Regions from separate parts of the Pontibacillus salicampi genome, predicted to be linked through region 1. Evidence: riboswitches for the same ligand, from Rfam matches in the RefSeq annotation. Region 1 holds a riboswitch; each other region holds the start of a gene.

What was found. A riboswitch is a leader RNA that binds a small molecule or an ion and turns the genes downstream of it on or off. The one in region 1 is predicted to bind S-adenosylmethionine.
Region 2: linked by a shared signal. The riboswitch ahead of ACFFGV_RS04465 (O-acetylhomoserine aminocarboxypropyltransferase/cysteine synthase family protein) and the one ahead of ACFFGV_RS18590 (methionine ABC transporter ATP-binding protein) in region 1 are both predicted to bind S-adenosylmethionine.
Region 3: linked by a shared signal. The riboswitch ahead of ACFFGV_RS04215 (homocysteine S-methyltransferase family protein) and the one ahead of ACFFGV_RS18590 (methionine ABC transporter ATP-binding protein) in region 1 are both predicted to bind S-adenosylmethionine.
Region 4: linked by a shared signal. The riboswitch ahead of ACFFGV_RS09720 (methionine ABC transporter ATP-binding protein) and the one ahead of ACFFGV_RS18590 (methionine ABC transporter ATP-binding protein) in region 1 are both predicted to bind S-adenosylmethionine.

What each region holds. Positions count from the first base shown of each region.
Region 1 is NZ_JBHLTP010000013.1:634,695-640,052, forward strand. Features, by position in the region: gene ACFFGV_RS18580 (OsmC family protein) at 1-13, shown strand, start outside; gene ACFFGV_RS18585 (pyridoxal phosphate-dependent aminotransferase) at 194-1,372, shown strand; SAM riboswitch class I at 1,441-1,549, shown strand; gene ACFFGV_RS18590 (methionine ABC transporter ATP-binding protein) at 1,685-2,698, shown strand; gene ACFFGV_RS18595 (methionine ABC transporter permease) at 2,688-3,353, shown strand; gene ACFFGV_RS18600 (MetQ/NlpA family ABC transporter substrate-binding protein) at 3,372-4,193, shown strand; gene ilvD (dihydroxy-acid dehydratase) at 4,537-5,358, shown strand, end outside.
Region 2 is NZ_JBHLTP010000003.1:595,486-600,843, forward strand. Features, by position in the region: gene ACFFGV_RS04460 (homoserine dehydrogenase) at 205-1,185, opposite strand; gene ACFFGV_RS04465 (O-acetylhomoserine aminocarboxypropyltransferase/cysteine synthase family protein) at 1,264-2,967, opposite strand; SAM riboswitch class I at 3,085-3,194, opposite strand; gene ACFFGV_RS04470 (thiol-disulfide oxidoreductase DCC family protein) at 3,375-3,770, shown strand; gene ACFFGV_RS04475 (DUF421 domain-containing protein) at 4,047-4,760, shown strand; gene ACFFGV_RS04480 (M3 family metallopeptidase) at 4,941-5,358, shown strand, end outside.
Region 3 is NZ_JBHLTP010000003.1:540,362-545,719, forward strand. Features, by position in the region: gene ACFFGV_RS04200 (LysR family transcriptional regulator) at 1-796, opposite strand, end outside; gene ACFFGV_RS04205 (flavodoxin family protein) at 917-1,465, shown strand; gene ACFFGV_RS04210 (Dabb family protein) at 1,638-1,931, shown strand; gene ACFFGV_RS04215 (homocysteine S-methyltransferase family protein) at 2,243-3,292, opposite strand; SAM riboswitch class I at 3,384-3,489, opposite strand; gene ACFFGV_RS04220 (ABC transporter ATP-binding protein) at 3,687-5,358, shown strand, end outside.
Region 4 is NZ_JBHLTP010000008.1:25,469-30,826, reverse strand. Features, by position in the region: gene ACFFGV_RS09730 (MetQ/NlpA family ABC transporter substrate-binding protein) at 1-16, opposite strand, end outside; gene ACFFGV_RS09725 (methionine ABC transporter permease) at 36-704, opposite strand; gene ACFFGV_RS09720 (methionine ABC transporter ATP-binding protein) at 694-1,722, opposite strand; SAM riboswitch class I at 1,862-1,970, opposite strand; gene ACFFGV_RS09715 (TlpA family protein disulfide reductase) at 2,212-2,628, shown strand; gene ACFFGV_RS09710 (hypothetical protein) at 2,623-2,952, opposite strand; gene ACFFGV_RS09705 (thioredoxin family protein) at 3,091-3,405, opposite strand; gene ACFFGV_RS09700 (toprim domain-containing protein) at 3,420-3,776, opposite strand; gene ACFFGV_RS09695 (hypothetical protein) at 3,945-4,127, opposite strand; gene gcvH (glycine cleavage system protein GcvH) at 4,178-4,561, opposite strand; gene ACFFGV_RS09685 (arsenate reductase family protein) at 4,635-4,991, opposite strand; gene ACFFGV_RS09680 (acyl-CoA dehydrogenase FadE) at 5,184-5,358, opposite strand, start outside.

The DNA.
Region 1 (5,358 bases):
GACTAAAGCGTAAGTACAGATTTCATTGATCTCTTAAGGCTGTCGAGAAAAATTCTCGACAGCCTTTTTTACTTTTTGAGTTAGTTGATTTTTTCTGACTGGAATGAATTTTTATATCTTAACCTTTACAAATGGGCCATCACCGTATAATATCAATTATTAGATTATTAGAAAAAAGAACGGAGGGACGTAAGTGAAAGAGTTTAAACAGTCCAAAACAATGGATCGGCTACCTGAGCAATTCTTTGCAAAGCTGGTAGGTAAAGTTGCTGCTGCAGCACAAGAGGATGGTCCGGAGATTATTGATCTTGGGCAAGGCAACCCAGACCAACCGACACCAGCACATATCGTCAAGTCCCTTCAAGAGGCTGCGGAGAATCCAGACTATCATAAGTATTCTCCCTTTAAAGGATATGACTTCTTAAAAGAAGCTATCGCAACCTTTTACAAAAAGGAATATGGGGTAGAGCTCGACCCTCAGTCAGAGGTAGCTGTTATGTTTGGGAGTAAAATCGGGCTGGTGGAAATTAGTCAGTGTTATTTAGATGAAGGGGATGTCGCTCTCATGCCAGACCCTGGGTACCCGGATTACTGGTCTGGTGTAGCACTAGCTAATGCAGAAATGCACCCAATGCCGCTGCTGGAAGAAAATCAATTTCTACCAGATTACTCCGCTATTCCAAAAGGTATAGTAGATCGTTCTAAGTTAATGTTTATTAATTATCCTAATAACCCTACTGGGGCCATGGCAGATGAAAGCTTTTTTGAAGAGACGATTCAATTTGCGGATGAGCACGATATTTGTGTCGTGCATGATTTTGCCTATGGTGCCATTGGCTTTGATGGAGAAAAACCGCTTAGCTTCATGCAGGTTCCTGGTGCTAAAAATGTTGGAGTAGAGATGTACACGATGTCCAAAACCTTTAACATGGCTGGATGGAGAGTTGGGTTTGCTGTTGGTAATCCAAGTGTCATTGAAGCTATTGAAAAGATTCAGGACAACTACTTTGTTAGTATTTTTGGAGCGTTACAGGAAGCCACTGCAACAGCGCTGCTAGATTCTGAAGCGAGCGTACAGGAGCTTGTCAGCATGTATCAACGAAGAAAAGATATTTTGGTGAATGGACTTCAAGAGCAGGGGTGGGGAGTTATTCCACCGGAAGGTTCCTTTTTTGTTTGGATGAGAGTACCAGATGGACATACATCTGAATCCTTCGCGGATGACTTGCTAGAGCGGGTACGTATTGCAGTAGCTCCTGGTATTGGGTTTGGTCAATATGGAGAAGGGTATGTGCGGCTTGGATTGGTACATAGTGATGCACTTATCTATGAGGCATTAGATCGTTTGAAGCAATATTCCACTCAAAAATAATGACAAAAGAAATTGACAAACTATTCAAAACGAATTAAGATGTAAACTATCCATAAAAAACGAATACAAACTTATCAAGAGAGACTGAGGGAACAGGCCCTGTGACGTCCAGCAACCTTCCGCAATGGAGTGGTGCTTCTTCCTGCAGAATGAGGCGTTCATTCTGAAAGATAAGGTGCAAATAGTCCTCTTTCAGATGAAAGGGGACTTTTTTGGTTTCAAAGGAGAACTTGTATTTGCTATTCATTAATGCTTTAGCGAATTGCTGCTTTGCTGTGTTGTTGGGTATTTGGAATAAGAGGAGGGATTAAGATGATAGAAATTAAAAATATTACAAAGGAATACCAGACCAAGCACAACACCATTATCGGTGTAGATAATGTGTCTATGTCCATCCGTCAAGGAGAGATTTACGGCATCGTAGGGTATAGTGGAGCAGGGAAAAGCACTCTGCTAAGGTGTTTAAATCTATTAGAACAACCAACATCGGGGACCATTTCTATCGATGGTCAGATATTAACGAATCTTTCTGCTAAACAAGTAAGAAAGGCCAGACAGAAAATAGGTATGATCTTTCAGAATTTCCACCTTGTCTCCGCAAAGACAGTATATGAAAATGTTGAGTTTGCACTAAAGGCAGCTAATACGCCAGTTCAAGATAGAGAAAAGAGAGTACTGGATCTATTGAACATGGTTGGCTTAGAACAGCATAAGGACCACTATCCTGCTCAGCTGAGTGGGGGACAGAAGCAGCGTGTAGGAGTAGCGCGTGCTCTAGCCAACAACCCTCATGTTCTTTTGTGTGATGAGGCAACTTCGGCTTTAGACCCAACGACTACTCGCTCTATCCTGAAACTACTTCAAAAGATAAACCAGGAGCTTGGAATCACGATTGTACTCATTACTCACGAAATGGAAGTGGTTAAAGAAATCTGCCATCGGGTCGCGGTTATGCAAGATGGAAAAGTGGTGGAAGAGGGTCAGGTGTACGACATATTTGCCAATCCCCAGAATGCACTCACCACCTCCTTTATAGAGAGTGTGCTACAGTTTAGCTTACCAGATAAAATAACAAAAGGTCGTGAAGGGGTTATTGTAAAGCTTCAGTTCAAGGGAGATGTTGCAGAGGAAGCAATTGTGTCAGATATGCTTCAATCCTTCCTGGTGAAAGGCAACATTCTTCATGGGAAGATAGAGTATATTCAAGATACACCATTAGGCATTTTCGTCATGGAGCTAACAGGAGAACCAGAGGATGTGCAGCAAGCAATGAATTACTTGCAAAACAGATTATTGAAGCTGGAGGTGCTGCATGATGCTGCCTGATTCATTAGTGAGTCTATTACCAGAACTTCAACAAGCATTTCTGGAAACCTTGTACATGGTAGGGATTTCACTTGGTATTGCTGTTTTATTTGGTCTCCCTCTTGGTATTTTATTATATGTAACTGATAAAGGACTTATTTTAGAGAACAAAGTGATTAAATCATTTGTAGGAACTGTCGTAAATCTAGTGAGATCGATTCCATTTATTATTCTATTGGTATTTCTATTACCTTTCACCCAAATAATTGTTGGGAAAACGATTGGACCGACAGCAGCTTCGGTTTCTTTGTCCGTAGCAGCCATTCCATTCTTCGCCCGTATTGTAGAATCATCCTTAAGGGAAGTAGATAAAGGGGTAGTAGAAGCAGCCATATCAACCGGTGCATCACCATGGCTTATCATCAAGGACATTCTGTTACCAGAGGCAAAAGCAGGAATCATTAGTGGCGTTACAATAACAAGTATAAGTTTAATTGGGTATTCCGCCATGGCAGGTATTGTTGGCGGTGGTGGAATTGGTGATTTAGCCATACGATTTGGGTACTACAGATATGACAACACAGTCATGTTCACCACTGTCATCATTTTAATATTACTAGTGCAAATCCTTCAGTACGCTGGAGACACTCTCTCCAAAAGAGTAGATAAAAGATAATACACGGGAGGAAAGAAGATGAAAAAATTAACCAGCTTGCTTTTATTAAGTTTACTATTAATCCTTGCAGCATGTGGAGGAGAAGAAGGAGCATCATCAGCAAGTAAAGAGAAGATTACGTTTGGAGCAACAGCCGGACCCTATAGTGATATGGTAAATAAGGCTATCAAACCGATATTGGAGGAAAAAGGGTATGAGGTAGAAATTGTAGAATTTAGCGATTATGTACAGCCTAATTTATCGCTAGCGAACGGTTCGTTGGATGCCAACCTATTTCAACATAAGATTTATATGGAAGCCTTTGCGAAGGAGCATGACCTGGAATTATCCGAGGTGAAGATAGTACCAACGGCTCCGATGGGAGTATATTCCAATAAGTTTGATTCTATTGATGCCATTGAGAAAGGCAGCACGATGACTATAGCCAATGATCCTACCAACCTGGCCCGTACATTGTTAATGCTAGAAGACGCTGGGTTAGTATCAATTAAAGAGGGGATTGACCCCTTAAAGGCTTCTGAGAAGGATATTGTGGAAAATCCGAAAGATATTCAATTTAAACCAATAGAGGCTGCCCAGCTGCCCAGAGCTGTCGATAGTACGGATCTTTCTGCTGTTCCAGGAAACTATGCACTGGCAGCTGGAATGGATTTATTGGATTCCATCGTTCTGGAAGAAATGCCAGATGATTATCGGAACAGAGTAGTTGTTAATTCTAAAGATAAAGACGCTGCCTTCGTAAAGGACATTAAAGAAGCTGTGGAGTCAGCAGCATTTGAAGAAACTATTGACGAAGAGTTTAAAGGCTTTGGCAAACCGGCATGGATGAAGAAAAAGTAACACACTAATAAAGCTCAAACCCTAATGTGAATAAGATTCTCAAAAAACGCCCAGCACACTTCGTACTGGGCGGTGATTTTGATGGATATTTCTCAATGAATCTATTTTCGTAGTGGAGTAGAGGGCAAGCAACTCTTCTATTTAAAGATGGTCTTTCCATTAAACAATGGGAGCACCAGGTCTATTTGGAGATCCATCATGCCCGATTCAAGCACTGATACTTTTTTTAGAAAAAAAGATATTCAGACAATTCTGTTGATAATGAATTGTCGGACTAGTATGATAGATAAATAATCGAAAATTTTTAATAAAATGGGCATGTATATTAGGAAGGGTGAAGCGGATGGAAACGAAGAAGGATTTGCGCCATCGAAGTAGAGTGATCAGCGAAGGAGTTAATCGTGTACCTAACCGTTCGATGCTGAGAGCAGTGGGATTTACAGATGAGGATTTCAAGAAACCAATGATTGGCATTGCAAGTACCTGGAGCGAGGTAACGCCGTGTAATGTACATATTGATAATCTTGCTCGTCATTCCAAGGAAGGTGCAGCCAGCAGCGGTGGGGCTCCGATGATTTTCAACACGATTACCGTTTCGGATGGTATTGCAATGGGACATGAAGGAATGAATTACTCATTGCCTAGCAGAGAAATTATTGCAGACTCGATTGAGACCGTTACGAATGCGGAACGAATGGACGCTGTAGTAGCGATTGGCGGATGTGATAAGACGACACCAGGATGTGTCATGTCCCTTGCTAGAATGAATATCCCTTCCATTTATGTGTATGGTGGTACGATCCAGCCAGGTAAGCTGGATGGAAAGGATATCGATATCGTTTCGTCCTTTGAAGCAGTAGGACAATATCAACAGGGGACTATTGATGAAGAACAGCTGCATCGTGTGGAATGTAATGCTTGTCCTGGAGCTGGAGCATGCGGCGGTATGTACACAGCTAATACAATGGCGGCTGCAGTGGAAGCACTTGGGATGAGTATTCCTGGTTCCTCCTCTACACCTGCTGTAAATGATTATAAAGAAACAGAGTGTCGCCAGGCAGGGGAAATGGTGCTGAATTTGCTGGAGAAAGAAATCTATCCTCGGGATATTCTAACGAAGGAAGCTTTCGAAAATGCTGTAACAGTGGTTATGGCATTAGGAGGA
Region 2 (5,358 bases), on a different contig from region 1:
ACATTATTACATATGAAGAGGATCAAACAATCCGAGCTCTAATTTGTTTCAGTTCAGTGATCAAATTAAGCTGGTTCGGGTTAACGCGAGTGCTTCATAAGTATATTATTCGCTCTTCAAAGCAAAAACAAAGCCTCATTACGGCAATGACAGCCGTTTATGAGGCTTTGTTTTATATGTTTGAAACATATGAAATAGCTTCTTCTACACATATTGAGCTTCCTGCTGACGCTCTTTTTGGAAAACGTATAGTAAATCTTCGATCATGGCACTCGCCGTTGGGAGTTTTCCTGCACCTGGTCCTGATAATGTTATGGAGCCAAGCAGGTCAGTCTGGATAGAGAGCGCGTTTTCTACCCCATCTATGTTGTAGAGGGGATGGTCCTCATTTAGCTGCATGGGCTGGATGGATGCTCTTGGTGCTCCGTGGCGTAATTCAATGGTAGCCACGTGCTTCCACTTTTGCCCTTGTATAGTCGCCTTATCAATATCTTGACTGGAAATAGTACGTATTCCTTCCAAATAAACTTCATCCCAGTTTGGTTGATCCTGATAGGCAAGCTGACTTAGAATCATAGCTTTATAGAATGCATCATAGCCATCGACGTCATTGCTTGGGTCAGCTTCTGCGTAGCCTTTTTGCTGGGCTGCCAGGAGAGCATCTTCAAAAGAATTTTGGTGCTTGGTCATCTGTGTCAGAATATAGTTGGATGTTCCGTTTACGATACCTTGGATACTCTTTATTTGATTTACTTGCAGCATCTGATCAATGGTTCGAATAACCGGGGTGCCACCAGCTGTTGTTGCTTCGTACCCAATCCATACATTATGCTCTTTAGCCAGTTCAAGGAGGTGTGGACCGTAATGGGCAAACATCTCCTTGTTTGCCGTTATCACGTGTGCTCCGTGCTCAATAGCTCGTGTTACATACTGATAGGCAGGCTGTTTTCCAACAATGGCTTCCAGGACAACGTCTACAGGCTGTTGAAAGACTTCTTCAATGTCTGTTGTCACTTGTACAGAATCGGGGAGGTTTCGTTTCTTATTAGAGTCCTTGACAAGAATGCTCGTAATTTCAATTGGCGTACTTAATTTCTTTTGTATATATTCATGGTGGGTATGAAGTGTTTCCCATACACCCTCTCCAACTGTTCCAAATCCTAGTATTGCGACCTTAATCGTCATCTACATCTTCCTTTCTTCCGTATCATCTAAGGTGACAAAGAGAGCCATCCGTTTAACGGCGCTCTCTTTGTGCATCAGTTATACTTTAGTCGTTTCACGGTTATTGTTCGTAGTTCGAATGGACTGTGCAAGACGATAGACACTGTCCGTTTCTAAGTAGGAAATGGAGTAATGGTCTAACTTATCCTTTATATCCTCATCTATAATATGCTGTGTGATAAAAACGGTAGCACTTGGGAATTGTGAGATGGCTTTTTCAACTCCCGTGCTGCTCAAAGCATACACAATATCGGTATGCTCTACCTGTGCCTCGCTGTCAAACAGCAACTGAAACCCTAGTCTTTCTAATTTGGAAAATTCTTCAGGTTTACTTGTACGATCGGCTCCATATACAGTAATTACTTTTGGTCTAGCCTCATTTTCATCTCGATAAAGAGAAGAAGTGAGGATGGTTTCTACAGCTGCTGGTTGTGCTGCACTGCTATATTGGAATCCTGTCGCCTGATATATCGCATGCTCTAAATCTGCAATCAAATCTTCTACAGCTTCTAGTCCAACGGATAAACGGATTAAATCCTCTGTTACTCCTGATTTCTTTAAATCTTCCTCATTCAATTGCTGATGGGTAGTAGTTGCTGGGTGAATGATAAGAGATTTGGCATCGCCTACGTTAGCCACATGAGACCACAGTTTGATATTATCTATAACCTCTCTACCTTCATTCCGGCCACCTTTAATACCGAATACAATCATTGAACCAAACCCATTATGCAAATATTTGCTAGCTAATTCGTAAGAGGGATGATTGCTTAATCCAGGGTAGGATACCCATTCCACACCTGGATGATTTTCGAGATAAGTAGCAATTTGCTCCGCGTTTTGTACATGTCGTTCCACTCGAAGCGGTAATGTTTCGAGCCCTTGCAGTAAATAAAAGGCATTGGTTGGACTTAAGCACGCTCCAATATCACGTAGCAGCTGAACCCTTAACTTAATAGCGAATGCTGCTGGTCCGGCATCGATTCCATAACGAAGACCATGATAACTCTCATCAGGTTCGGTAAACCCTGGGAATTTATCTTGATTCCAATTGAATCGGCCACTATCCACAACAACTCCACCAATAGAATTACCGTGTCCTCCGAGCCATTTCGTTGCAGAGTGAACAACAATATCAGCTCCCCAGCTGATGGGCTTACAAATGTGAGGGGTAGCAAAGGTGCTATCCACAATCAGTGGTATGTGATGAGCATGAGCAACATCTGCTATTGCTTCAAGATCTAGGACATCTAAGCTCGGGTTCCCAATGACCTCAGCAAACACAGCTTTGGTTTTAGACGTAATGGCTTCGTTAAATTTCTCAGGGTCAGTACCATCTACAAATGTTACATGAATGCCGTATTTTGGTAATGTGACAGCAAATAGATTATAGGTTCCACCGTATAAGTTGGTGGAGGCGACGATTTCGTCTCCCGCCTGAGCAAGATTTAGTATGGATAATGTAATAGCAGCCATTCCGGAAGAAGTAGCTACCGCAGCTATCCCATCTTCTAATAGTGCGATTCGCTGCTCGAATGCGTCTACAGTAGGGTTATTAATTCTTGTATAAATATTACCAGGTTCACTAAGTGCAAATAAATTTTGGGCATGGTCTGTGTCGTTAAATACGTATGATGTAGTTTGATAAATAGGTACAGCTCTTGCACCTGCTTCTTTATCAGGGGTTTGGCCTCCATGTAGGCTAAGTGTTTCTAAACGATACGTATGAAATGGTAGTGTCATGGTACAATTCCTCCTTGATTAGATGATGTCTAGGGAAATTGCCTGACAGGTAAGGGAAAAGAGGGGATAATAGAAAAAACCCTCTTCATAAGAAGAGGGTTTATATGTACCGTCCTCCTCTTATCTTCCAGATCCGCATGACCTGTAGGATGTAGCACCTTTTCAAACGATGTTGAAAGGTTGCCGGGCTTCACAGGGCCTAGTCCCTCTGCCGCTCTTGATAAGAGATTAAATTGTCAGTTAGCATTTAGTCATTTACTACTCAAAAGTATAAACGATAGGTCAGTATTTCGTCAACACAATTAATTGACTTATTCGAAAATTTAAAACTGTAATTATGTTCATTGTTTCACAAAGTAAGTCTGTTTGGTACAATATAGGAAATAGCGCTAGGGAGGGGAAATGAAGTGAAACAAAAAATTATTCTATTCGATGGAGTGTGCAATTTCTGTGATGGAGCTGTTCAATTTATTATAAAGCGAGATAAAAAGGAACAATTCTACTTTGCTTCACTGCAAGGAGAGGAAGGGCAACGTTTAGTAGATGAGTACGAGGTGGATAAACAAACAGACAGCATTATCTTATTGGAAAAGAATCACGTTTATACTAAATCTACTGCTAGTTTAAGGATTTTGAAAGAAATGTCAGGCTTATGGAAGCTTTTATATATATTAATAGCAGTGCCTCCTTTTATTCGGAATAAAATGTATGACTTGCTAGCAAGGAACCGATATAAATGGTTTGGGAAGAAATCCGAATGTACACTACCATCTCCTTCGGTTCGGAAAAGATTTTTGGATTAAATACGAAATAAATTCACTGGTCCTCCAAAAGTGAATAGGAATGCTACATTAGAAGGATTGCTGACGACAAGGGATGTCATTTATCTCCTTCTTAGGAGAATAGAAAGGAAAAGGCTTCTTAATCACTATATCTACTTGATTCAAGAGAGCACACAGCCATTATGGTGTATTTTATCTAATCACCAAGGAATAAAAGAGAAGTATGGAATGTCATCATCTTTGGCAATGATAGGTATAACACTATACACATACAAGAGGTGCATTTACGTGGATATTATGATGGATAGTATAAAGGTTATCCTGCGTATTGTAACGATTCTTCCTTTTATGCTTGTAATAGGTCTATATATGGGTAAACGCTCTATAGGAGAACTTCCGGTATTTGATTTTCTTGTAGTGCTTGTTTTGGGAGCTGTAGTTGGTGCCGATATAGCAGACCCGAGTATAGATCATATTCACACCATAGTTGCAATGATTGCGATAGCGATATTACAGAAGCTTATTATAAGGTTGAAATTGAAACATCAAAAGGTTGGGAAGTTACTTACTTTCGAGCCTACAGTAGTAATGTATAAGGGAACCTTCCTTATGGAGAATATGCAGCGTATCCAGTACTCGATTGATAATATTCTACAAATGCTGAGAGAGAAGGACGTATTTCATACAAAGGATGTGGAACTTGCCATTATAGAGGCGAATGGAAGGCTTAGTGTGAAATTATATCCTGCTAAAGAAAGTGTCATTCGGGAGGATATGTCCATTTATACATCTGGTGATAATTACGAAATTCCGGTTATTCTCGATGGGAAGATACAATATGATTTACTGCAGGAAGTAAATAAAACAGAGACGTGGCTGATTGACAAGCTTAATACAGTCGGGGAACATAGCATATCATCTATTTTCTACGCAGCAGTTAACTCTAAGGGGGAGTTAATTATGTCCAAGAAACAGTCACGCATGGATCATGTGCCTCCTTATAAACACTAAGTATGCAATTTGAGTTCCACACTTATACATATATAAGTTCCGCTTAGCCAACACGCTGGCTAAGCATTTTTTTGTAACCCGATCGTTCTAAATACACTAGTAATGCAAATGGTTCTGGTGAGAGCACTTGTGTTCTGTTACTCTGAGTAAAATAAATAAACTCGAACGGGAGGAATAGATATGAGTGAACATAAATATTCAAAAACGTGGAAAATATATAGCAAATGGAATATAGGTTCGGATTTGTCTGAGCTTCCTATTCCCATTCAGGTAATTGGCGAGCAAATGGAAGAATTAAAGAAGCTGGTGGAACAATTAGAAATTACAGCAACTCCTGAGGTAAATACCTTGGAACACACTATTCACACCTTAGAAGAAATAAAAGATAGTCTAGCAGAGATTAGTTCTCTCTTAACCTGTAAACGAGCAGAAAACACACAAGAAGAGGAAACACCACAATGGAAGGAAGCTGTTTCTAGCCTTCGCTTAGATTTTCAATCACAAGCGGACAGATTGTACAAGCTTCTATTCAAATTAGAGGAACCGGTCTGGAAACGTATCCTGGACCAGTTACCACATTACCAATTTATTTTAGAAG
Region 3 (5,358 bases), on a different contig from region 1:
TGAGCGGAATATCATTGTCCCATTTCAATTCTACCATATCACCATCCTTGAGGTTTTTTTCTACTACCATTGTTGGTAGAGCAGCTACACCTAAACCAGCAATGATGCACTGCTTAATGGCCTCTATACTGCCAAATTCAAACTTGTTTAGAGGATAAACTTGGGCTTTGGAACAAGATATCTCTAGTAGATTTCGATAGGAGCAGCCTGTTTCTGTTAATAAAAATGTTTCTTCTTCTAAATCCTTTAACGATAAAGCCCTTTCCGCAAGCGGATGTTCTCTTCCGGCTACTAATTTAATTTCCTCCTTTACTAAAGGCTCAATGGTTAAAGACTCTTCAGGCTTAGATACATCCATAATAAAAGCAGCATCCAATGCTCCATTCATTAGTTGCTCCCGAGCTAATTCATCGGAATGAGCGGGTTTAAATATAAGCTTGACATGGGGATACAGGTGTTTGAATTCTGTTAAAACAGGAGGTAATCTATAAGTGCATTGACTCTCCTGCGCTCCGATGACGAGAGTTCCGGTTGGCTCGTTTTCCGAACTAATGGCCATTTTTGCTTCCTCACTCATTTTAACCATTTTCTCGGCGTACTTTTTAAATCGGTGTCCTGCTTCTGTTAGGACTAACCGTTTTCCTAACCGTTCAAACAATAGAGCTCCAAGGCTCTCCTCTAACGATTTAATCTGTGCTGTAACGCTGGATTGTGCATAGTTTAACGTGTTTGCTGTTTTCGTGAAATTAAGTGTCTCTGCAGCTGTTAAAAATGTAGTCAGTTGCTTTTGATCCATGACTCACCATTCCTTTATCGGTTTTATCTATTATTCTTATCGAAATTATTCGTTTTTCTGATTTGCATGTATAGTATAAGCTAAATAGTATGAACAGACAAAACCTAGGAGGGAAAAGGAATGAGCATTGTTATGATTAACGGTGGAAGCCGTGAAAATGGAAATACAAATCTATTATCTGCTCGAGCAGTTCATGGTTTAGAGGTAGATATTATCCAATTGGATGAGTACAATATTTCCCCCATTGTAGATGAACGTCACGCTGAGGGAGGCTTTTCAGAAGTAGCAGACGATTTCATGCAAGTAATGGATCGTGTAATGGAATACGATAAGATTATCTTTGCCACTCCCATCTACTGGTACACGATGACAGGTACCATGAAGCAGTTTATTGATCGCTGGTCTCAAGCCATGAGAGAGGATAGATATCATGATCTCCGCGAGCGAATGGCTAGGAAAAAAGGGTATGTTATTGCGGTGGGCGGAGATTCTCCCTATATAAAAGGACTACCGCTGCTGCAACAATTTAAGTATATTTTTGACTTTGTACACCTTCCATTTGAAGGTTACGTACTTGGACAAGCGAACAAGCCAGGGGAAATTGAACAAGATAAAAAAGCTTTATATAGTGCTGATTTGTTAAATCAAACATTAAAAGAAGACACATAATGTCATCATCTCTTTCTGGGATACTTGGTACCCTTTGATGACTTTAGCTATCTCTCAATTGATTCCATGGGGCGAGTGAATTTGTATTCTATCGTTTGACCTGAAAGCACCAGAAGAATATAGTGAATGAAGGATCTTCTATGGATATACACTAGGAAGGATGGGATCTTAAATGATTGAACATATTGTTTTGTTCACGTTTACTGAACAAACTACAGAAGAGCAGCAGCGAGAGGCAATACATAAGCTGACATCACTTAAACAAGAAATTCCTGGTATCGTTGATATTCAAGCTGGTTTGAATTTCTCTGATAGGAATCAAGGCTATGAAGTAGGCTTAACGGTACGCTTTGAAGATAAACAAGCTTTAGAGGCATATAGCCCTCATGAGAAACACCAAGAGGTTGTAGCCTACTTAAGGGAAATCGGTCTTACAGATATTCTTGCAGTGGATTTTGAAATATAACATGGATATATTCTCTGATGGTTAGCATCAGAGAATTTTTTTGTCGCTTTCTACCCCGCTTCTTAAGTAATCCTCCGCTTACTTAGCTAATCTTTCGCATGAAAACATATCCCCTTCTTTACCTATAATCATCAATCAACATGGTTATCATAGCTCTTAACATTTCCTAGGTGACTTGGCACACCTTATATCCGTATTAACAAAGGAGATGATCCCTGTTCAATACAGAGATCATCTCCCAAAAACGGTCTAGGATGTCGTTGAAAATGTCCTTTACAAAGGGAGCATTTTATAATAGCCTATCTTTTTTATTATGCTTTTGTCCGATAGGTAAGGTTATGCCCTTTCAGTGTATCATCTGTGCCGAATAGGAAGTGCTTTTCCATATCAGGTGAGTACGTAGAATTAATCGCTTCACGCCCAACTGTCTCAGCTACTTCTCTAAGCATACTCGGTGAAGCTCCACAGCATAAACCGAAATAATTCACACCTGTGTTGAGAGCATCTTTTGCCCAGGATGCAAGCTCATAACGATTGCAGTAAAGCGGATCAAGAGAGGTAGGGAAGGTGGTTTCAGTTGGCAAGCTACAAGAACAACCTCCATCTGGCAGATTAAAAAATGTTGGATGCTCTTCTGTCGTACGATATGGAATAGGCAGTGCTCCTACAAAGCCCTCACATGTTTCTCGTATCTTTTCTACATATGGCTGCATGGTAGCTGGACCACGGAAGCAGTTCATTCCTACAACGAGTGCGCCTTGTTCCTCCAGTAATCGGCAGCCTTCTTCAACGGTGTACCCATCACGAAGGATGTTTTCTCCCATAAGACCAAATGTGATAACAGCTGGTAAGTCCTGTTTCTGTATTTCTTCTAGGGCAATTTTTGCTTCTTCATAATAGTAGAATGTTTCCCCATTCACAAAATCAACATCTTCTTCTTTACACCATTTAATCATTTCTGCGAACATCGTACGAACCTTCTCTTTTGATGCGGGATCGTCCGGATCGAATATATTAGTGTTGGAAACGTTCCCAGCTACAAGTGCTTCTTCGGTTGGGTGTTCCTTTGCAACTTCTTTAGCTAAACGGATAGCATTTCGATTTAAAGGCTCTAGCAAGTCTTCTTTACCAATAATTCTCATTTTCTCACGATGGGCATTATAGGTGAAAGCAAGAACCACGTCAGATCCAGCTTTCATATAATCTCGATACGTTTGTTTCAATGCTTCTGGATTTTCAATAGCTACCTCTGGTACAAAGGAGCCTGCTTGCAGGTAGCCTCTTCTTTCCAATTCAAATAAATAGCCTTCTCCACAAATGACTGGACCGTCTTGTAAACGTTGTTCTAGTGATCTTTTCATTGTTATTCATCCTTCCATTAAGTAGTTTTTATAGAAGAGGACACTAAAAAACCCTCTTCCATAAGAAGAGGGTGTATGTACACGTTTCCTCCTCTTATCTTTCAGACCGTAGTCTGTAGGATGTAGCACCTTTTCAAACGAATTGAAAGGTTGCCGGGCTTCGCAGGGCCTATTCCCTCAGCCGCTCTTGATAAGAGCTATTAAGTTGTAATTTGAATTATAGGAGAGATTGTAAGAGAGGTCAATCCTTTTTTGAACTTTTTCGAAAATTTATGATAATAAAGTAGCAATACAGCACTAGATGAGGGGAATGGGCTATATCAAATAAATGGATGAACTTGTGGTAAAATGACAATAGTACATAAGAAAAAAGTAGGGATACAATTTGACAGAAATGACATATCCCCAAAAGGGGAAACAGTTTTTTCAATTAATTAAAAATACAAAGCCATCTGTTGCGAGAATGGGCATAGCGTTTTCGTTCAGTGTGATTTCCACCATCGTCAGCCTGTTCATACCGTTATTAACAAGGGATTTTATTAATGATTTCAGTATCGCCTCTTTTGAATGGACATTTGTAGCGATGTTATTTGCAGTGTTCTTAATACAAGCCTTCACAAGTGGACTTTCCATTTATTTGTTAAATTATGTTGGGCAGCAAATTGTAGCAGGACTACGCTCCAAGCTGTGGGATAAGCATGTTAAGCTCCCTGTACCATTCTACGATGAACATAAGACAGGGGAACTAATTAGTCGGATTGTAAATGACACTAGTATCGTCAAAAATTTAATAACAGAGCATGTCACCAATTTTTTTACAGGATTTATTTCGATTATTGGGTCGGTTATTATTCTATTAATTCTTGATTGGAAGATGACTATGGTAATGCTGATAGCCGTACCATTAGCGATTGGAATCATTTTACCGCTCGGCAGGAAAATGTATAAGGTCTCCCGTGGGTTGCAGGATGAGACAGCAAGCTTTACAGCCACAACGACCCAAGTGCTTTCTGAAATACGTCTAGTAAAGGCCTCTAATGCCGAAAGGAGAGAGTTCAATCAGGGAACAACAGGAATTCAAAACCTATTTCAATATGGACTGAAGGAAGCTACCATTCAAGCCATCATTGGTCCTTTAATGACGCTAGTACTCATGGCAATGCTAGTTATTGTGCTTGGCTATGGAGGTTTCAGAGTGTCTTCAGGTGGGCTTTCTGCAGGTGATCTCGTAGCTTTTATACTGTACTTATTTCAAATCATTGTCCCACTAAGTCAATTTACTACCTTTTTTACTCAACTTCAAAAAGCCTCAGGAGCTACAGAGCGTATCATTGGGATTCTGGATGAACAAGAGGAAGCATTACATAAAGGGGCAAGGGTTAAGGAAGCCAAACAGGATATCCATTTCGATGGTGTATCATTTGGGTATCAGGAAACTAGTGTTGTTCTAAATAATATCTCATTCACTATTCCTCCTAATGCTGTAACAGCAATTGTAGGACCAAGTGGTAGTGGCAAGACGACCTTGTTTGCATTAATAGAACGCTTTTATCAGCCATCAAAAGGCGTCATCAAGTTAGGGGAAATGAATATCCAGCATATTAACCTCGAGGACTGGCGTAAACATATTGGCTATGTTTCTCAGGAGAGTCCTATCATCTCAGGAACCATTCAGGAGAATATTTGTTATGGCTTGGATTATAAACCCAGCGAAGGAGAGATAAATCAAGCTGCTCAAATGGCATATGCGAAGGAATTTATAGAGGACCTTCCCGAGGGTTACCATACTCAGGTTGGCGAACGTGGAATTAAGTTATCAGGTGGACAGCGTCAACGGATTGGGATAGCTAGGGCGCTAATACGAAATCCAGATATTCTGCTTCTGGATGAAGCAACCTCCAGTCTCGATAGTAAGGCGGAGATGGTGGTGCAAAAAGCGCTCGATAATTTGATGCAGGGGCGAACAACGATTGTTATCGCACATCGCTTATCTACAGTCGTCCATTCTGAGCAAATTGTCTTTATAGATCAAGGGGAAGTAACAGGAATTGGCGATCATGAGAGGC
Region 4 (5,358 bases), on a different contig from region 1:
TAAGAATTTTTTTCATCCTATACTCTCTCCTTTTATTATCGTTTATCTAATTTATTAGAAATAGAATCTCCGATGAATTGAAATAAAAACACTATAAGCACAATAAGGAACGTACTTACAAGTACTACATCAAAGTCCCAGCGCTGGAAGCCTTTTAGATAGGCTAAATCACCAAGTCCACCAGCACCGATGACACCTGCCATCGCGGAGAAGCTAATTAAATTAATAGCTGTCACCGTGATTCCTGAAATAAGAGCTGGCATAGATTCTGGGAGTAATACTTTGAAAACTATCGTTGATGTTTTCGCACCCATCCCTTTCGCTGCCTCGATGACTCCTTTATCCACTTCCCGCAAGGCGATTTCTACAAGCCTTCCATAGAACGGAGAAGCTCCAATAATTAACGCCGGTAAAGCAGCATTTGGACCTCTAATGGTACCTATTAAGAAATCAGTGAATGGGAATAACAGCAAAATGAGAATGATAAACGGGATAGCTCTAAAAACATTGACAATGGTTGAAACAATAAAATGAAGTGGCTTGTTAGCCCAAATTCCGTTCTTCGTTGTCAAATATAATAATAACCCCAATAATATACCTAAAATGAAAGTTCCTAGCACTGAAATCCCAGTCATATACAGGGTTTCCTTCGTCGCATCCCACAATTCCTGACCAACTACGTTAGGAAATAACTTACTCCACATTTGGATTCACCTCTACTTCTACCGATGTTTCTGAGATGTATTGAATTGCTTTTTGTATATCATCATCGTCCCCTGTAAGGTGAACTACAAGCGTACCGTATGCGCCTTTTTGTGTCTGCGTTATTTTACCTTGAAGAATATTAACAGCGACAGGGTATTGTTTGGCGACCTCACTAATAACAGCTTGGTTAGTTTTCTCGCCAACGAAATGTAATCTCAATACTGTACCACTCTCATATTCGGCTACAATTGCTTCTAAAGCGTCATCCTGTTCCTTATCTCCCATAACTTGTTGGACAAATCGTTTAGTCACCTTCTGTTTCGGATGACGAAAAACTTCTAGAACATCTCCTTCTTCCACTACTTGCCCACCCTCCATGACGGCTACTCGATTGGAGATTTTGCTAATGACATGCATTTCATGCGTAATGAGTATAATGGTTAAACCTAGCTGCTTATTAATATCAGTCAGCAAGTTCAGAATGGAATCTGTTGTTTCAGGATCTAACGCGGAAGTAGCTTCATCGCAAAGCAGCACCTTGGGGTTATTGGCAAGGGCACGAGCTATACCAACTCTTTGCTTTTGCCCTCCACTCAATTGAGAAGGAAAGTAGTCTTCTCTGCCTGAAAGTCCTACAAGATCAATTAGCTCCTGAACGCGTTTGTTTATCTCGGCTTTGGGAACCTTTGCGATTTCCAGTGGAAAAGCAATATTATCTTTTACCGTTCTTGACCATAATAAATTAAAATGTTGATATATCATGCCAATTTCTTGTCTTGCCTTTCGAAGCTGTCCATTTCTCAACTTGGCGATATCTTGACCGTCGATGATAACTTCCCCACTAGTTGGATCCTCTAGACGATTTAATAAACGGATAAAGGTACTTTTACCTGCACCACTATATCCTATTACCCCATAAATTTCGCCTTTCTCAATATCAAGACTTACGTCATCAACCGCTTGGACGCTGCCGCTACTAGATGTAAATACCTTTTGTAGATTCTTAATAGATATCACGGCTGACCTTCCTCCTTTATAGACTAAACTCATAATTATACTTGGTTTTTTGTTTCAATCTATTCCATCAACGGTATTTGCTAACAAAAAAACCTTTCTGTCAAGAGGACAGAAAGGCTTATATAAGCGTAGATTCGTCCTCTTATTTTTCTAAGTCATCCAACTTAGCAGGATTTGGCACCTTTCAAACTAGGTTTGATGGTTGCCGGGCTTCATAGGGCCAGTCCCTCCGCCTCTCGTAATAAGAGCTTTCTTTATTCAATTAACGTACTAATCCGTCGATTTCTATTTCACATTCTAGCATGGTACTTTGGAACGGTCAATCCTTTTACCTAAAAATTTTATAACCACTTAGCAATTTGTACACATTATATACTATAGTACATATGCATTAGCACTATATAAGAAAATATGAATTATTTAGCATACAAAGATACATGTGCTATGATGCCATGTATAGGTATATTTAATGGAAGGAAGGTGGTGTACATGAAAAAAGCACCGACATTTGAGCTGCAATCTATAGATGGGCGATTTCACCATTTAGAGGACTTCCGTGGCAAGCATGTAATCCTTACGTTTTGGGCCTCCTGGTGTCCAGACAGTGCTCGTGATTTACCGAAAAAGGAGCAATTGTATGATTCCATGGATCATGACAACGTCGAAATGATAACAATAAATGTAGTAGGACGAGAACGAGATGAGCAGGCTGGCATCACTTATGCTAATAAGTATTTGTCACAACTTACACTGCTAGATGATGGGAGAAAAACGTATGATGTGTATCAGTGTCAAGGTGTTCCGACTACAGTCCTCATTAATAAGCAAGGAGAACTCGTAGAACAGTTTGGTGACAAAGCCAACATGATGGATATTGTCCAAGCCATTGGAAATAAATTATTATAATGGTCTAGCCAAATGGAAGAGAGATTCTATCCACAGTAAGTTTTTATAACTGCCATTCATTTTAATTAAATGATTAGGGACACTCAATAACCTACAAGTCCCCTGCCATATGTCTTTAAGAATGAATGGTTTTGCTTCAATCATGATATCTAATTGATTTGGTGCAGATGTGGATGTAATACAAGAACCATTTGTAAATATAACAAACAGCTGTTCTTCACCACTAAAGAAGGCTACAGATAATGTTTTATCCATAACTAGAGGAAAAAGGTCAGATCGTGATTCTATACGCTCAACCCAATTCTGTAATACTTCTTTATCCATCAACACACCCCCTGTGTTCATAGAGCAATATTTTCTCTTATGGTAACAGGTAATAGACACAATTTCTGTCGAAGTATTTCCCGAGAAATAATAAATATTGTCGAACACCCCCATGCAATATTTCGCATGGGGGTGTTCTCAATACTTATATCTAGATACTATCTCTAACAGGTACGGTACAGATTGAAACGCATATACTTTCTCCTGCAGTTCTGTTCCTTTTGTGATTAACAAGCAAGGGACACTTTCTATTTGAAAATCTCCCATAAATGCGGGATGGTACGATGCATTCAACTCGTTAAATAACGTGTGCTGCTTAGCTGCTTCTAATGTATCCAACATCCTTCTGGCTACATGGCACGTCCCACAAAACGGACTGTATATAAACGTCATGGTATAAGTAGAGGACTGCTCATCTAATATTTGAAGAGGATTATCTTCCATTTCCTGCATTCTATATCACCTATTTACGTTAAAAAGATTGGATCAACAGATATGCTCCTGCTTACAAGCGCAGAAGCTAGTTCTGGCTCAGGTGTTGCTGCTACTTCTCTAAATGATTTATCAACATAAATGTGTTCAGCATGTGGTAACTCGAAAGACAGCTGTTTTCTTAATTTGTGACCGGAATCATCTTCATCTACTAGAATATACACATACTTGTTATCGAGATCATGTTCGAAGATCAATTCTTCTAAACGTTCAATTCCTAATGTGCCATTCGTGCATATAATCTCCACATCTTCATTAACTACTTTCTTAATCTGCTGCTTATCGGTTCTACCTTCCACAATAATGACTTTCTCCACATCTGCCATATACATCACCTGTTCCTGCATTCTCTTTTCTTTAGTTTATGATAGCTAGCGCAATTATTCCATTAGAAATTACATATTATTGGACCAAAAATTAGAAGCTTAAACGAGAATGCAGAGTATTCACTTCATTATACAGAAAGGGCAGTGGGATTTCCCACTGCCACCTTCAGAATATTAGCACCAACCATTCTCATCATCACAATCTACATATTGACGAACTTTTGCTGGATCTGATGTTCCTCTAAAGCTTTCCTGATTCTGGCCAAGCTTAGAATCTAGAGATGGCTGTGACTGGTGTAATTGATTATTTTTCTTCGTCTTCTTCTGCTCATGAAGACGGCGACTTTTTAAGTCCATAGGTAATCACCCCTTATTTATAGGGTGTCCCTAAGTAGCAAATGTATGAATTAATCTTCTTCCACCATTGCTTGATACTGATCAGAGTTCATTAACTGTTCCAGCTCTCCCATATCATTTGGTTCAACGATAATCATCCATGCTTTATCATAGGGAGCTTCGTTTACAAATTCTGGACTGTCGTCTAATTCTTCGTTTACGCCAACAACTTTACCGTTTAATGGAGCATAAAGTTCAGAAACTGTTTTAACAGATTCAACGCTACCAAAAGGTTCATCTGCTTCAATTGTGTCTCCAACTTCTGGTAGTTCAACAAATACGATGTCTCCTAGCTCAGATTGTGCGTGGTCGGTAATACCAATTCGTACTTTATCTCCTTCTACTTTAACCCATTCGTGTTCCTCGGAATAATATAGCTCTTTTGGTAAACTCATCTTAAAACCCTCCATTTTCTTATTACATTATTAATGTATTAAACATAACTTTAGAAACCAAATGTTATGCTTGCTACTTCCATGTATTCTCAAAAGTTTCCTCTTTAAAACCTACCGTTACCTCATTACCATCTGTCACAATTGGACGTTTTATTAACATTCCATCTGAAGCGAGCCATTCAGCCATTTGTTCCTCTGAGGCATCTTGCAGTTTATCCTTCATTCCAAGTTCCCTGTATTTCTTTCCACTTGTATTAAAGAACTTCTTAGCAGGAATACCACTCGCTCTCATGAAGGTGAGTAGTTGGTCTTTCGTAGGTGGTTGATCGACAATATGTATTGATTCATACGCTACACCTTGCTCATCGAGCCATTTCTTGGCTTTTTTACATGTACCACATTGCGGGTACCAGTAAAAGGATAATGCCACCTAATACCCCTCCTTTTATCTATTTGCAATTATTTTATCATATTCACACCGCCCGTCCTAATCATAGCTATTATTTTTCAAACACCCTTATGTTCATTTTCCCAAAATGCACCCCATCATGTCACCGGTCCACTCCCTGCTTAGGTTAAACTAAAGAGCAGTCCTCCTATGGAAGACTGCCCTTTTCTTCAATTACAGTACGTATTTCTCTTCCTGAATAACCGTAGCAGCAACCTGGCGTTTTTTCGCGATTACGTTGATTGGAGTATGACGTGTCAGCTTTCGAAGAGCGGATAGCATCATTCTAAGCGTGTCACCTTCTTCACTTGCAATTAACGTTTCTTTCGCATGGCCTTCAATTCGGTTA